Regions from separate parts of the Microbacterium sp. 4R-513 genome, predicted to be linked through region 3. Evidence: predicted binding sites of a transcription regulator. Region 3 holds the regulator's gene; each other region holds the start of a gene.
What was found. Region 3 encodes HrcA, which represses chaperone genes, less so after heat shock. Its sites were predicted from a motif close to TTNGCACTCGNNNNNNNCGAGTGCNAA; they were not measured.
Positions count from the first base shown of each region.

Region 1 (4,277 bases), 1.2 Mb from region 3:
CACTCGTCGGACTACTCCGTCGCCGAAGCGGCTGCGATGGGCCGGTTCGTCGACGTCAAGCGTGTATGGGTCGTCGAGTATATGACGAAAGGCGAGGCCAACACCTACGGCATCGCGGACCTCGAGGCCCTGGGATTCCAGCAGGTCGACGAGGTGCGGCTGCACAGCACGATGGTCCTGCTCTTCACACGGCCCTAGCGGGGCCGGGTGGCGCTATCTGCGGTGCTCGTTCGCACCCGCGGCGATCGGGACCCCGATCGCGCCCACGACCATGAGCAGGCCGATGACGAACACCAGCGCCTGGAAGGCCGGCAGCGAGAACGAGATGCCGAGGACGAACATGCCGCCCACGAGCAGGATCCCGTAGATGATGAACAGCATCCGTCACACCTCCGTCAGCCCGCGGGTGCCGGCGCCTGATGCGCCGCCGCGGATGCTTCTCATCGTACGCAAAGGGCGAGGGAGTCCGATGCGGACTCCCTCGCCACTTCGGATCGGTCAGGCCCCTCGTCTGATGTAGCGCATGAGGCCGATGATGATCGCCACCACGAGGATGATGATCCCGATCCACAGCAGGAACTGGGCGGCCTGAACGAAGATGCCGAAGAGGAGCAGTACGACTCCGATGATGAGCAGAATCACAGCCAGTGCGGTCATGCAACGACTTTCCCATCCCCGACCGTCCACGGGTAGCCCTTGAAGCGGTCGGCGAGTTGTGCAAGGCGTCGGTACCGACGTCGGCGAGCGCTGCTAGCGTGATCGCCGCCGGACCTTCAGCGGGTCCGGCCAGCAATCCCGGGGAGGCACCATGCAACTCGTGCAGATCGCTCAGCACGCCGATGACCTCGAACGCGCCGCGGCGTTCTACGGAGGGCTGCTCGACGCCGAGCCGACGGGCTATTTCGATCCGCCCGGACTGCTCTTCTTCGACCTCGACGGCGTGCGGCTCCTCCTCGACCAGAAAGCGCCGTCGTCGCTGCTGTACCTGCGCGTCGACAACGTGCATGAGGCCATTGAGCGGCTCGGCGCCGACGTCGAGGTCGTGTCGCACCCCCACGTCATCTTCACCCACGAGGACGACACCCTCGGGCCCGCGAACCACGAGGAGTGGCAGGCGTTCATCCGCGACTCCGAGGGCAACACGATCGGGCTGATCGCCTTCCAGCGCCGGCGCTGAGCGCCGGGGGCGGGCGGACTGAACGATCGGTCAGTAAACTGATCGGGTGAGCGCTTACGTCTCGGCGTTCGAGCTGTTCTCCATCGGTGTAGGACCCTCGAGCTCCCACACGGTCGGCCCCATGCGCGCCGCCCGCGACTTCGCCGCGCGTCTTCTCGACGCCGGTCTGCTGGATCGTGTCGCCCGCGTGACGTGCACCTTGTACGGCTCGCTCGGTGCGACCGGCATCGGGCACGGGACACCGGACGCCGTGGTGGCCGGGCTCCGCGGCGAGGATCCGGCGACGGTGGATCCGGATGCGGTCCGCCGAGCGTGGAGCGACTGGCCGGGCGGGTCGCTGCTGCTCGCCGGCGTGCACGATGTGGACTTCGCGAAGGACGACATCGTCTTCGCGCCCCGGACTCGGCTGCCGGGGCATCCGAATGCCATGACGCTCTCGGCGCTCGACGCGGCCGGCGCGGCGCTCGCCGAAGAGACGTACTACTCGGTCGGCGGCGGCTTCATCCGTCGCGACGGAGAGCCGGCGCGGGTCGCGTCGCACCCGTTCCCGCTGGCCTTCGACAACGCCGAGGAGCTGCTCGCGATCTGCGACGAGCACGGCCTCACCATCGCCGAGGCCGCGCGAATCAACGAAGAGGCGCTGCGGAGCGAGGCCGAGGTCGCGGCAGGCCTGGATGCGATCTGGGACGCGATGTCGGCCTGCATCGAGGCGGGCCTGGCCGCCGACGGGGAGCTTCCGGGCATGCTGCGCGTCGAAGCGCCGCGCGGCGGCGATCCGGGCCCAGCTCGAGGATGCCGAGGCCAGCGGGCACCGTGAGCTTCCGGGGGAGTGGCTCGGGGCCTTCGCCCTGGCCGTCAATGAGGAGAACGCGTCGGGCGGGCGCGTCGTGACGGCACCGACAAACGGCGCGGCGGGGATCCTGCCCGCCGTCGCGATGTATTGGTGGCGCTTCCTCGCCGACTCCGGGCTCGGCGTCGGCAATGCCGTGACGCCCCACGGCGAGCTCGTCGGCAGCGCCCTCCTCGGGTTCGCGGCGCGGCAGCAGCTCGGGCCGATCGTCCCCGACGCCGTGGACGACGAGCTCATCGCCGAGGCGAACCGCCGCCGGGGCATCCGCCGCTTCCTCCTCACCGCCACCGCACTGGGCTCGCTGTTCAAGGCGAACGCCTCGATCTCGGGTGCCGAGGGCGGCTGCCAGGCCGAAGTCGGGTCGGCGTGCGCGATGGCGGCGGGCGGTCTCACCGCGGTGATGGGTGGCACGAACCGCCAGATCGAGAACGCCGCCGAGATCGCGATGGAGCACCACCTCGGCCTCACGTGCGACCCGGTCGGCGGGCTCGTGCAGATCCCGTGCATCGAGCGGAACGCCATCGCGGCGTCGACGGCGGTCACCGCCGCGCGCCTCGCGCTCCGCGGCGACGGGCAGCACTACGTCTCGCTCGACGCCGTGGTCGAGACGATGCGTCAGACCGGCATCGACATGTCGCACAAGTACAAGGAGACGAGCGAGGGCGGTCTCGCGGTCAACGTCATCGAGTGCTGACACCCCTCCGCGAGCGCCCCGCCGCGCCCGCGAGCCCTCACTTCGCCGCGCGAACCCCCATATCGAGGCTGACCGGGTGTGCGGGGTGGAGCGCGGATGTGTGGGGTGACGACCGCGCGTCGGGGAGGCGTTCGCCGTGGGCGAAGCGTTGGCACTCGCACACGCCGAGTGCTAATCTGAACGTAGTTGAGCCACCACGGCTCAACTTCCACCGACCACAACCCGAACAACACACAAGAAGGAGAGAACAATGGCCCAGTACGACCCGTTCCGCGACCTCGACCGCCTCGCTTCCGGCCTTCTCGACGCACGCCGCGGCCCCCGCCGCATGCCGATGGACCTGTACCGTGACGGCGACCACTACGTGCTGACCGCCGACATGCCCGGCATCGACCCGGGCTCGGTCGACATCGACGTCGACGGCCAGCTGCTGACGATCCGCGCCGAGCGCACGCTCACGACGGGCGAGGGCGTCAAGTGGATCACCCGCGAGCGCGAGGCCGTCAGCTTCCTCCGGCAGCTCAACCTCGGCCAGGGCATCGACACCGACCGCATCACCGCCAACTACAACAACGGCGTGCTGAGCGTCACGATCCCCGTCAGCGAGAAGGCGAAGCCGCGCAAGATCGAGGTGACCTCCGAGGCGGAGCAGCCGACGATCATGGCGCACGAGAGCGAGCCCCAGCCGGTCGAGCAGTGATCTGATCCGCGAGTCGCGGGAGCCCACGCCGGCGCTCCCGCGCGCCCGCACCGCCGACAGCCCCGAGCCCACCCAGGCTCGGGGCTGTCGTCGTGTCCGGGCTCGACTCGGCACCGAGATCGCAGCAGTGACCGGTGCGCTTCCGCCGGCCCGCCGTTCCTGTGATCTCGGCCGGTCTGCCGACCGGCCGCCGCGCCGGCCGGGATCTATGCTGACGCCATGGCCCAGTGCGCCGCGCCGATCCTCGGTCACGTCAGCGACGAAGCACGCTTCCGCGGGGACGGCCGTGGCTGAGGCATCCGTCAACGCCGTCGAGGTGCGCGGCCTGCGCGTGCGCCGCGGCACGACCGACGTGTTCCGGGGGCTCGACCTCGACATCCCGCGCGGACAGATCACCGGCCTGATGGGTCCGTCGGGCTGCGGCAAGACGACGCTCATGCGGTCCATCGTGGGTGTGCAGAAGATCGCGGGTGGGACCGTCGCTGTTCTCGGCGACCCCGCCGGCACGCACGTGCAGCGTCGGCGGGTGGCCTACGACACCCAGGCCGCGTCAGTGTACGGCGACCTGACGATCCAGCAGAACCTCCGTTACTTCGCACGCATCATCGGCGCGCCCTCGAGCGACGTGGACCGCGTCATCGCCCAGGTGGGGCTCGCCGACCAGGCGAAGCAGACCGTCGATTCGCTCAGCGGCGGACAGGAGAAGCGCGTCTCGCTCGCCGTGGCGATGCTCGGCGATCCCGACCTCGTCGTCCTCGACGAGCCGACCGTGGGACTCGACCCCCTGCTGCGATCGGAGCTGTGGGAGATCTTCCGCACCGTCGCGGAGACGGGCACGACCATCATCGTCTCGAGC
Region 1 covers NZ_CP049256.1:2,144,249-2,148,525, forward strand. Annotated here, with positions in the region: gene G5T42_RS09285 (glycosyltransferase family 39 protein) at 1-198, shown strand, start outside; gene G5T42_RS09290 (hypothetical protein) at 214-381, opposite strand; gene G5T42_RS09295 (hypothetical protein) at 499-657, opposite strand; gene G5T42_RS09300 (methylmalonyl-CoA epimerase) at 809-1,177, shown strand; gene G5T42_RS17690 (serine dehydratase beta chain) at 1,224-1,994, shown strand; gene G5T42_RS17695 (L-serine ammonia-lyase, iron-sulfur-dependent, subunit alpha) at 1,951-2,721, shown strand; gene G5T42_RS09310 (Hsp20/alpha crystallin family protein) at 2,972-3,421, shown strand; gene G5T42_RS09315 (ABC transporter ATP-binding protein) at 3,708-4,277, shown strand, end outside.
Region 1: a site for HrcA is predicted at 2,870-2,896, ahead of G5T42_RS09310 (Hsp20/alpha crystallin family protein). Genes of this name have one in related genera too.

Region 2 (4,277 bases), 1.2 Mb from region 3:
ACGCCGTCAATCACCTCGTGGGTCACATCGCCGCCGACATCCTCGATGCGGACGCGCCGCCGCTCGAGTATCCGACCGTCGCGCTGCTCGTGAGCGGCGGCCACACCTCGCTCCTCCTCGTCCGCGACCTCACGACCGACGTCGAGCTCCTGGGCGAGACGATGGACGACGCCGCCGGCGAGGCGTTCGACAAGGTCGCCCGGGTGCTCGGGCTGCCCTATCCCGGCGGTCCTCAGATCGACCGTGTCGCGGCATCCGGAGATCCCGCGGCGATCCCGTTCCCGCGAGGGCTGTCGCGCGCCTCCGATCTGGCGAAGCACCGCTACGACTTCTCGTTCTCGGGTCTCAAGACCGCCGTCGCCCGGTGGGTCGAGCAGCGCGAGGCCGTGGGCGAGCCCGTCCCCGTGGCCGATGTCGCGGCGAGCTTCCGCGAGGCGGTGGTCGACGTCCTCGTCACCAAGGCCCTCGCGGCGTGCCGCGACCACGGCGTCCCACGCCTCCTGCTCGGCGGCGGCGTCATCGCGAACCGCCGGCTGCGCGACGTCGCGATCGAGCGGGCGGATGCCGCGGGCGTGACGGTGCGGATCCCTCCGCTCTCGCTCTGCACCGACAACGGCGCCATGATCGCGGCCCTCGCGTCCGAGCTCATCATGTCGGGCCGCCGGCCTTCGACCCTCGAGTTCGGTGCGGATTCGACGCTCCCCGTGACCGAGATCCAGGTCGCGGAGGCGCCCGGCGAGGCGGCGGCGTGAGCGCGCCGGAGGGTCGCCCACCCGGATCGGCGCCGGGCGAGAACCCGTCGACCGCGCCCGGTCCGGCCGACACCCGACCGCCGAGTCCCACCGTCGATGCGCCCACGCAGGAGATCGGCCCGGTCGGAGCCGAGTCGGTGCTCCCGGGCGGTCACCGGGGGGGCTTCCAGCGGCTGCCCACGGGGCCGGTGGGGATCACGAGCCAGTCCGCTCCCGCGGACCCCGACGGCGAGCACCCCGCGCCGCTCGTGCAGTGGGCCATGCCCGAGCCGGAGCAGCCTCGGCGCGGTCTCGCCGGCTGGGCGCTCGTCTTCGCGATCCTCGGGCTCGTCCTGTCGCTCTTCGTCGGCTGGGGGTTTCCCCTCGGCATGGCGGGCATCGTCGCCGGCATCCTCGCGCTCCGCCGCCCGCTCGAGAGCCGCGGCGTCGCGATCTGGGCGATCGTCCTGGCCGGGGTGTCGATCCTCTACAGCGTGGGGTGGCTGCTGTTCGCCGCCGTGGCCTCGGGGTTCGTCGGCTGATCCCGACCCGCAGGAGGCTCAGCCGACACGGTCGGCGAGCAGCGCGACGCGCTTCTTGCCGATGCGGGTCATGATGAGCGTCGCGGACTCGTCGCCCTTGAGCGACAGAGACTTCCGCAGTGCCGCGGGGTCGACATCCACCCCTCGCTTCTTGATCTCGAGCCGCCCGATGCCCCGCTCGCGCAGCGCCCGCGCGAGCTTCTTCGTGTCGGCGGGAAGCTCCTCCCGCACGCGGAACGACGAGACGAACGGGCTCGTGAGGGCCGCGTCCGAGGTGAGGTAGGCGATGTGCTCGTCGAGCATGCCGGCCTGAAGCGACCGGGCCACCTCGCCGATGAGCCGCGCCCGGATGACGGCGCCGTCGGGCTCGTGCACGAACGCGCCCAGCGCGCGAGCGGGCTCATCCTCGGCATCGCCCGCCGCGGTGAGCTCCGCCGCCGTGTCGCCCCGCACGACGAGGGCGGCCCGACGCACTCCGGGTCGCGCGAGCGCGCCCGACCACAGCACGAGCTCGATCGTCGAGCCGTCGGCGCTGACCCACTGCGCCTCCACGTCGTCGGGGATGAGGCCACGGTCGAGCCCCGGGCCGAGCTTCACGCCGGCGGGATGCCGCGACGCGAGGTCGAAGACCCACTCGAGCGACGGCGACCAGTCCTCCGGCCGCGTCCGGGAGGTCTCGCTGTGACCGGCCGTGCGGCGGGCGGGATCGAGCCAGTACGCGTCGACGTCGAGCCCTTCCTTCACGACGTCCTCCGCGAGCCCCTGCCGCACGACGACGTCGCCCGCGAACGGAGCCAGGTTGTACGCGGCGATCGCGGCCGTGACGTCGTCGGCATCGACCGCGACGACCCTCAGCCCGAGAGCCGCGAGCCCGAGGGCGTCGCCGCCGATGCCGCAGCCGAGGTCGGCGACCGCGCCCATGCCCGCGTCGCGGAACCGCGCCGCGTGGCGCCCCGCGATGGGCAGGCGCGTGGCCTGCTCGAGACCCGCGCGGGTGAACAGCATCCGGTCGGCGAATCCGCCGAACTTGGCCCGGGCGCGGGTGCGGAGCCGCGCCTGGCCCACCACCGCCGAGACGAGGTCGGGGGAGTGCCCGGCCGATCGCAGTCGCGACACGGTCCGTGCGACGTCGTCCGCCGAGTCGATCGGTCCGAGCTCGTCCAGCACCCGCAGGCCTTCGGGTGTCAGGAGTGCGGTGAGCTCGGCCAGTTCCATCCGGCCAGCGTACGTCGGCGCGGGGCGACGACGCGGCCGGGCCGGACCGGCGAGGCATCCGTCAACATGACGCCGTTTGGCACTCACGTTGCATGAGTGCCAGCCGACTGCCTAAACTGGATCAGCACTCTCACCAGGTGAGTGCTAACGAGTCTTGAGTCTCAAGGAAAGAAGAGGTAGACCCGTGTCGGTTTCCATCAAGCCGCTCGAGGACCGCATCGTCATCAAGCAGGTCGAGGCCGAGCAGACCACCTCCAGCGGTCTGGTCATCCCTGACACCGCCAAGGAGAAGCCCCAGGAGGGCGAGGTCGTGGCCGTGGGCCCCGGCCGCATCGATGACAACGGCAACCGTGTTCCGCTCGACGTCGCCGTCGGCGACCGAGTGCTCTACAGCAAGTACGGCGGGACCGAGGTCAAGTTCGGCGGTGACGAGTTCCTCGTCCTGTCGGCTCGCGACGTGCTGGCGGTCGTCGTCCGCTGACGACAGCTCTTCCGAAAGGGGCTCGGATGCTTCGGCATCCGGGCCCCTTTCGCATGCGCGGCTGGCAGGAATCGGCTCAGGGACGGCAGGTGACGGATGCCTCGCCCCGCCGACGCCGTGGTGCGCCGTCCTAGGCTGGGAAGGTGAATCCCGAGTCTTCGCCGTCGTCCAGCGCGCCACCTCGTCCGGCGGCGGCGAAGCCGGCCGATCCCGGTCGCGAACGCCTGCTCGGCGGCGTCTTCGCCTTCACGGCGTACCTGCTCTGGGGATTCCTGCCGCTGTACTTCCTCGCCCTCGCGCCGACCGGTCCGTTCGAGGTCGTCGCCTGGCGCATCATCCTCTCCCTCGTCTTCTGCGCCTTCCTGCTCACCGTTACGCGGACGTGGCCGAAGCTCGTCGCGATCCTCCGCAATCGGCGGCTCGTCTGGTGGACCGTCCTGGCGGGCGCGCTCATCTACATCAACTGGCAGACCTATCTCATCGGCGCGCTGACCGGCCATGTCGTCGAGACGAGCCTCGGATACTTCATCAATCCGATCGTCACGGTGCTCCTCGGCGTGCTGATCCTCCGGGAACGCCTGCGCGTGACTCAGTGGGTCGCGATCGGCATCGCGACCGCGGCGGTGCTCGTCATCGTCATCGGGTACGGAGCCTTTCCCTGGATCGCCCTGACGCTCGCGTTCTCCTTCGGCTTCTACGGGCTCGTCAAGAAGCAGATCGGCCCCTCCGTCGATGCGGTCAGCGGCTTGACGCTCGAATCGCTGTGGCTCGTGCCCGTCGCCGTCATCCAGCTCGTCGTGATCGCCGTCACCTCCGGCCTCACGATGGGTCAGGGCTCCACCGTCCACACGATCCTGCTGCTGCTGGCCGGGGTGGTGACCGCGGTTCCGCTCCTGCTCTTCGCCGCCGGCGCCCGGCGGACCCCGCTCACGCTCATGGGCATGCTGCAGTTCGTCGCGCCGATCCTCCAGTTCATCATCGGCGTCTGGCTGCTGGGGGAGCCGATGTCGCTCGAGCGCTGGATCGGCTTCGCGCTGGTGTGGATCGCGCTCGTCGTGCTGACGGTCGACTCGATCGTCGCGGGCCGGCGAGCCCGCGCGGCCCAACGCGTCGACGACGGCGTCTCGGACGTCGCCGAGCTCACCTGACACCCCGGCTCTCGCAACGAAGGAGCGGCGGCTCCCGAGGAGGGAGCCGCCGCTTCGCGTCACGGGAGCCGCCGCTTCGCGTCACGGGAGCGCCGCGTCAGCGCACGAGCCGCGCGATCGCCTGCGTCGCCTCGGCGATCTTCGCGTCCGCCTCGGCGCC
Region 2 covers NZ_CP049256.1:612,849-617,125, reverse strand. Annotated here, with positions in the region: gene tsaD (tRNA (adenosine(37)-N6)-threonylcarbamoyltransferase complex transferase subunit TsaD) at 1-752, shown strand, start outside; gene G5T42_RS02685 (hypothetical protein) at 749-1,273, shown strand; gene G5T42_RS02680 (class I SAM-dependent methyltransferase) at 1,292-2,488, opposite strand; gene groES (co-chaperone GroES) at 2,673-2,969, shown strand; gene rarD (EamA family transporter RarD) at 3,194-4,117, shown strand; gene G5T42_RS02665 (metal-sensitive transcriptional regulator) at 4,215-4,277, opposite strand, start outside.
Region 2: a site for HrcA is predicted at 2,565-2,591, ahead of groES (co-chaperone GroES). Genes of this name have one in related genera too.

Region 3 (4,277 bases):
TGGTGGAACTCCGCGAGGTGCGGCGCGGGTGCCTTCGTCCTGCGGGCGAACTCCTCGATGAGCTGGCGCTCCTTGTGATCGAGGCGTGTGGGCGTGACGACATGCACGCCGACGCGGAGGTCGCCGCGCTGCGTGCCGCGCAGGGGCGTGATGCCCCGGCCCTTGATCGTGAGGATGTCGCCGGCCTGCACGCCGGGGCGGACCTCGAGCTCGACCGGTCCGTCGAGCGACTCGATGGTCGTCGTCGTGCCGAGGATCGCATCGGGCATCGACACGTCGAGCGTCGCGAGCAGGTCGTCGCCGTCGCGGCTGAACACCTCGTGCGGCTGCACGGTGACCTCGATGTAGAGGTCGCCGTTCGGCCCGCCCGCAGGGCCCACCTCGCCCGAGCCGGGGAGCTGCAGCCGCAGTCCGGTCTCCACGCCGGCGGGGATGTCGATCGACACCGTGCGGCGTGCGCGCACGCGACCCTGACCCTGGCACGTGGCGCACGGGTACGGGATCGTCGTGCCGTAGCCCTGGCAGACGTTGCAGGGCTGGCTCGTGACGACGTTGCCGAGGAGGCTCCGCACCTGACGCTGCACCTGGCCCGTGCCGTGGCAGATGTCGCACGTGACGGGCGAGGTGCCCGGCTGGCAGCACGATCCCTGGCACGTGTCGCAGAGCACGGCGGTGTCGACGTCGAGGTCGCGGTGCGCGCCGAAGATGACGTCCTTCAGTTCGAGGGTCACGCGGACGAGCGCGTCCTGCCCCCGCTCGCGGCGCGAGCGCGGGCGACCCTGCCGGCCGCCGGCTGCCGCTCCGAAGAACGTCTCGAAGATGTCGCTGAAGCCGCCGAAGTTGCCGGCGCCTCCGCCGAACGGCGAATCGCTTCCGCCCATGTCGTACCGTGCGCGCTGGTCGGGGTCGCTCAGCACGTCGTAGGCGTGGGTCACGAGCTTGAACCGCTCGGACGCGTCCTCGCCCGGGTTGACGTCCGGGTGGAGCTCGCGCGCGAGCCTCCGGTACGCCTTCTTGATCTCGTCGGGCGTCGCGTCGCGCGAGACACCGAGGACCTCGTAGTGGTCAGCCACATTCGCCTTCCTGCCCGCGCCCCGCGCGGCATCGTCTGGTCACGCCGCGCGTCAGCGGGCGTTCTCGTCGTCGTCGAGCATGCGGCTCAGGTAGCGGGCCACCGCCCGCACCGTCGCCAGGTTGCTCGGATAGTCCATGCGCGTCGGGCCGAGCAGCCCTACGCGCGCGCGTGCCCCGGTCGCGTCGTAATCGCTCGCGAGAACGGATGCCTCGGCCAGCCCGAACGGCTCGTTCTCGCGACCGATGCTCGTCGCGAGCCCGTGGTCGTCGGCCACCATCTCGCTCATTAGTCGGAGCAGCGTCACCTGCTCCTCGATCGCCTCGAGGAGCGGGTAGATGCTCCCCCTAAAGTCCGATTCGCGCCGGGCGAGGTTGGCGGCGCCCGCCATGACGAGCCGGTCCTGCCGGAACTCCTCGAGCTCCTCGGCGACGTGCCGCACGATCGCGAGGATCGCGGCATTCTCGGGCACGGCGCTGTCGGCGGCCTTCGTGAGGAAATCGTCGACGCGCTGCGATCCGTCGCGGACATGACGCCCCACGATGAGCTCGCCCACTGTTCGGCGTGCGCGCTCCATGACGTCGTCGCCGAGCTCCTCCCGCACGAACACGAGCCGCTGCGAGACGCGGCCGGTGTCGGTCACGAGGATGACGATGAGCCGACCGCCCTCGAGCGGCACGAGCTCGACGTGCGAGACGCTCGCCTGCGCGAACGACGGGTACTGCACGATCGCGACCTGACCCGTGAGCTGGGTGAGGGCGCGGACGGTGCGCACCAGGAGGTCGTCGAGGTCGCCCGGCCCGTCGAGGAACGATGCGATCGCGTGGCGCTGCGCCGGAGTGAGTGGTCGCAAGGCCGCCAGGTGGTCGACGAAGACCCGGTAGCCCTTGTCGGTCGGGACGCGGCCCGACGAGGTGTGCGGAGCGGTGATGAGCTCTTCGTCCTCGAGCAGCGCCATGTCGTTGCGGATCGTCGCGGCCGAGACGCCGAACGAGTGCCGCTCGACGATGGACTTGCTGCCGACGGGCTCGTGGGTGTCGACGTAGTCCTGCACGATCGCACGCAGGACCTGGAGTCCTCGATCGGTGACCATCGCGCCCTCCTCACGCCGGATCCGCCTGGGCTGGCACTCCCAGGAGTGGAGTGCCAATTCTACCGGATCGGGATGCAACGCTCGCGGAGGCGCACGTTCCTGATCCCGCCGAAACCGCACGAATCACCGCCCCGGGGTCGAGGCATCCGTCAATCCTGCGATCTCGACAGCGGCGCGAGGAACGGGGAGCGCGGCGGGGTCGGCGGGCGCGTCAGTCCGTCAGCGCCCGGACCACGGCGTCCGCGAGCAGGCGGCCGCGTCGCGTCAGGACGATGCGTCCATGCAGCGCCTCCGGTCCGTCGATGAGCCCGTCGGCGATGAGGGATGCCACCGCGTGGCGCCCCTCGCCGAGGAGTTCCGCGATCGGCATGCCCACACGGATGCGGGTGCGCAGCAGAACGCTCTCGAGCGCGCGGGCCTCGGCATCCGGCCTCTCCCTGCCGGCCGCCGGCGACTCGCCGAGCGCGAGGCGCTGAGCGTAGGCGGCGGGGTGCTTGACGTTCCAGAAGCGCACGCCGCCGACGTGGCTGTGCGCCCCCGGCCCGAAGCCCCACCAGTCGTGGCCCTGCCAGTAAGCGAGGTTGTGACGGGAGCGATGGGCGGGGTCGGTGGCCCAGTTCGATACCTCGTACCAGTCGTAGCTCCCCGCGGCGAGGAGGTCGTCGGCCAGCTCGTACATGTCGGCCTGCAGATCGTCGTCGGGGGCCGGCACCTCGTTGCGGCGGATCTGCCGGGCGAGCTTGGTCCCGTCCTCGATGATGAGGGCGTACGCCGAGACGTGATCGGGCTCAAGGGCGACGGCCGTCTCGAGGGAGTGCCGCCAGTCGTCGAGGGACTCCCCCGGCGCGCCGTAGATGAGGTCCAGGCTCACGTCGAGACCCGCGCCGCGCGCCGCCGCGACGGCGGTGGCGACGTTCAGGGGATCATGCGTTCGGTCGAGCGCGGCGAGCACGTGCGGCACGGACGACTGCATCCCGATCGACAGGCGCGTGACACCGGATGCCGCGAGCTCCGCCGCGACCGCGTCGGTGACGGTGTCGGGGTTGGCCTCGACCGTGACCTCGGCGTCGGCGTCGATGCCGAACGTCGAGCGGACCCCGGCGAGCATGCGGCCGAGGTCGCCGGGCGGAAGGAGCGTCGGCGTGCCGCCGCCGAAGAACACCGTCGAGGCGGGGCGCAGCGGGCCGGCGTCCGCCAGAACGCGCTCCGCGAGGCGCACCTCGTGCAGGAGGGTGTCGGCGTACTCGTCCTGCCGGGCGCCACGCAGCTCGCCGGATGTGTAGGTGTTGAAGTCGCAGTAGCCGCAGCGCACGCGGCAGAACGGCACGTGGAGGTAGACGCCGAACGGCGTCGCGGCATCCACCCGGACCTCGGAGGGCAGGGCGCCGTCGGCCGGAGCGGCCTCGCCGAGGGGAAGAGCGGATCCCATCAGGCGGGTGTCGTGTACAGCGGCGAGATCGCGCGGAGGTAGCGCGTGAAGAGCTCGCGACGGCGGCGACGCACGAGCGTCGGCAGCATCCGGTACAGAATCGCGACCGGGCGATCGAAGGCGCGCACCGTGAACCACACCTCGTCGTTGTCGTGCCACTCGAGCATGAACGACTCCTCGCCGCTGACGACCGAGCCGCCGACCGTCCCGAGCGCGAACCCGACGCGGCGGGGCTCCTCGACCGCGAAGATGACGCGCAGTTCGCCGTCGGCGTTGAAGCCCTTGACGCGTCCCTCGACGACGATCGTCGTGCCGGCGGCGACGAACGGCGTGCCGTCGGTGTCGAAGCGCTGCTCGACCTCGCTGCTGCTCGGCGCGATGGGGTTCCCCTCGGCGTCGAAGCTCACGCCCGAGTACATCGGGCCGGATGCCGGGCGCACGTCCTTGACCGTCAGGTCGGCGCCCTTCTGCGCGACCCACGCGAGCAGCGACTCGCTGGCGGTCTGGAAGCGCGCTTCTCCGCTGCCGATGCGCCACGACTCCTCGGCGGGAGTGCTGCGCTCCGGCGGATATTGCATGAGGTCCGGCGCCTGCGTCGCCCCGACGGCGGCGTAGTCGACGGTCTCGTCCTTGAACGTCCCGCGGCGCATGGATTCCAGCCTACTTCTGCTTGCCCTCGACAT
Region 3 covers NZ_CP049256.1:3,352,020-3,356,296, reverse strand. Annotated here, with positions in the region: gene dnaJ (molecular chaperone DnaJ) at 1-1,073, opposite strand, end outside; gene hrcA (heat-inducible transcriptional repressor HrcA) at 1,125-2,165, opposite strand; gene hemW (radical SAM family heme chaperone HemW) at 2,377-3,594, opposite strand; gene G5T42_RS14825 (DUF1990 family protein) at 3,594-4,244, opposite strand; gene lepA (translation elongation factor 4) at 4,255-4,277, opposite strand, start outside.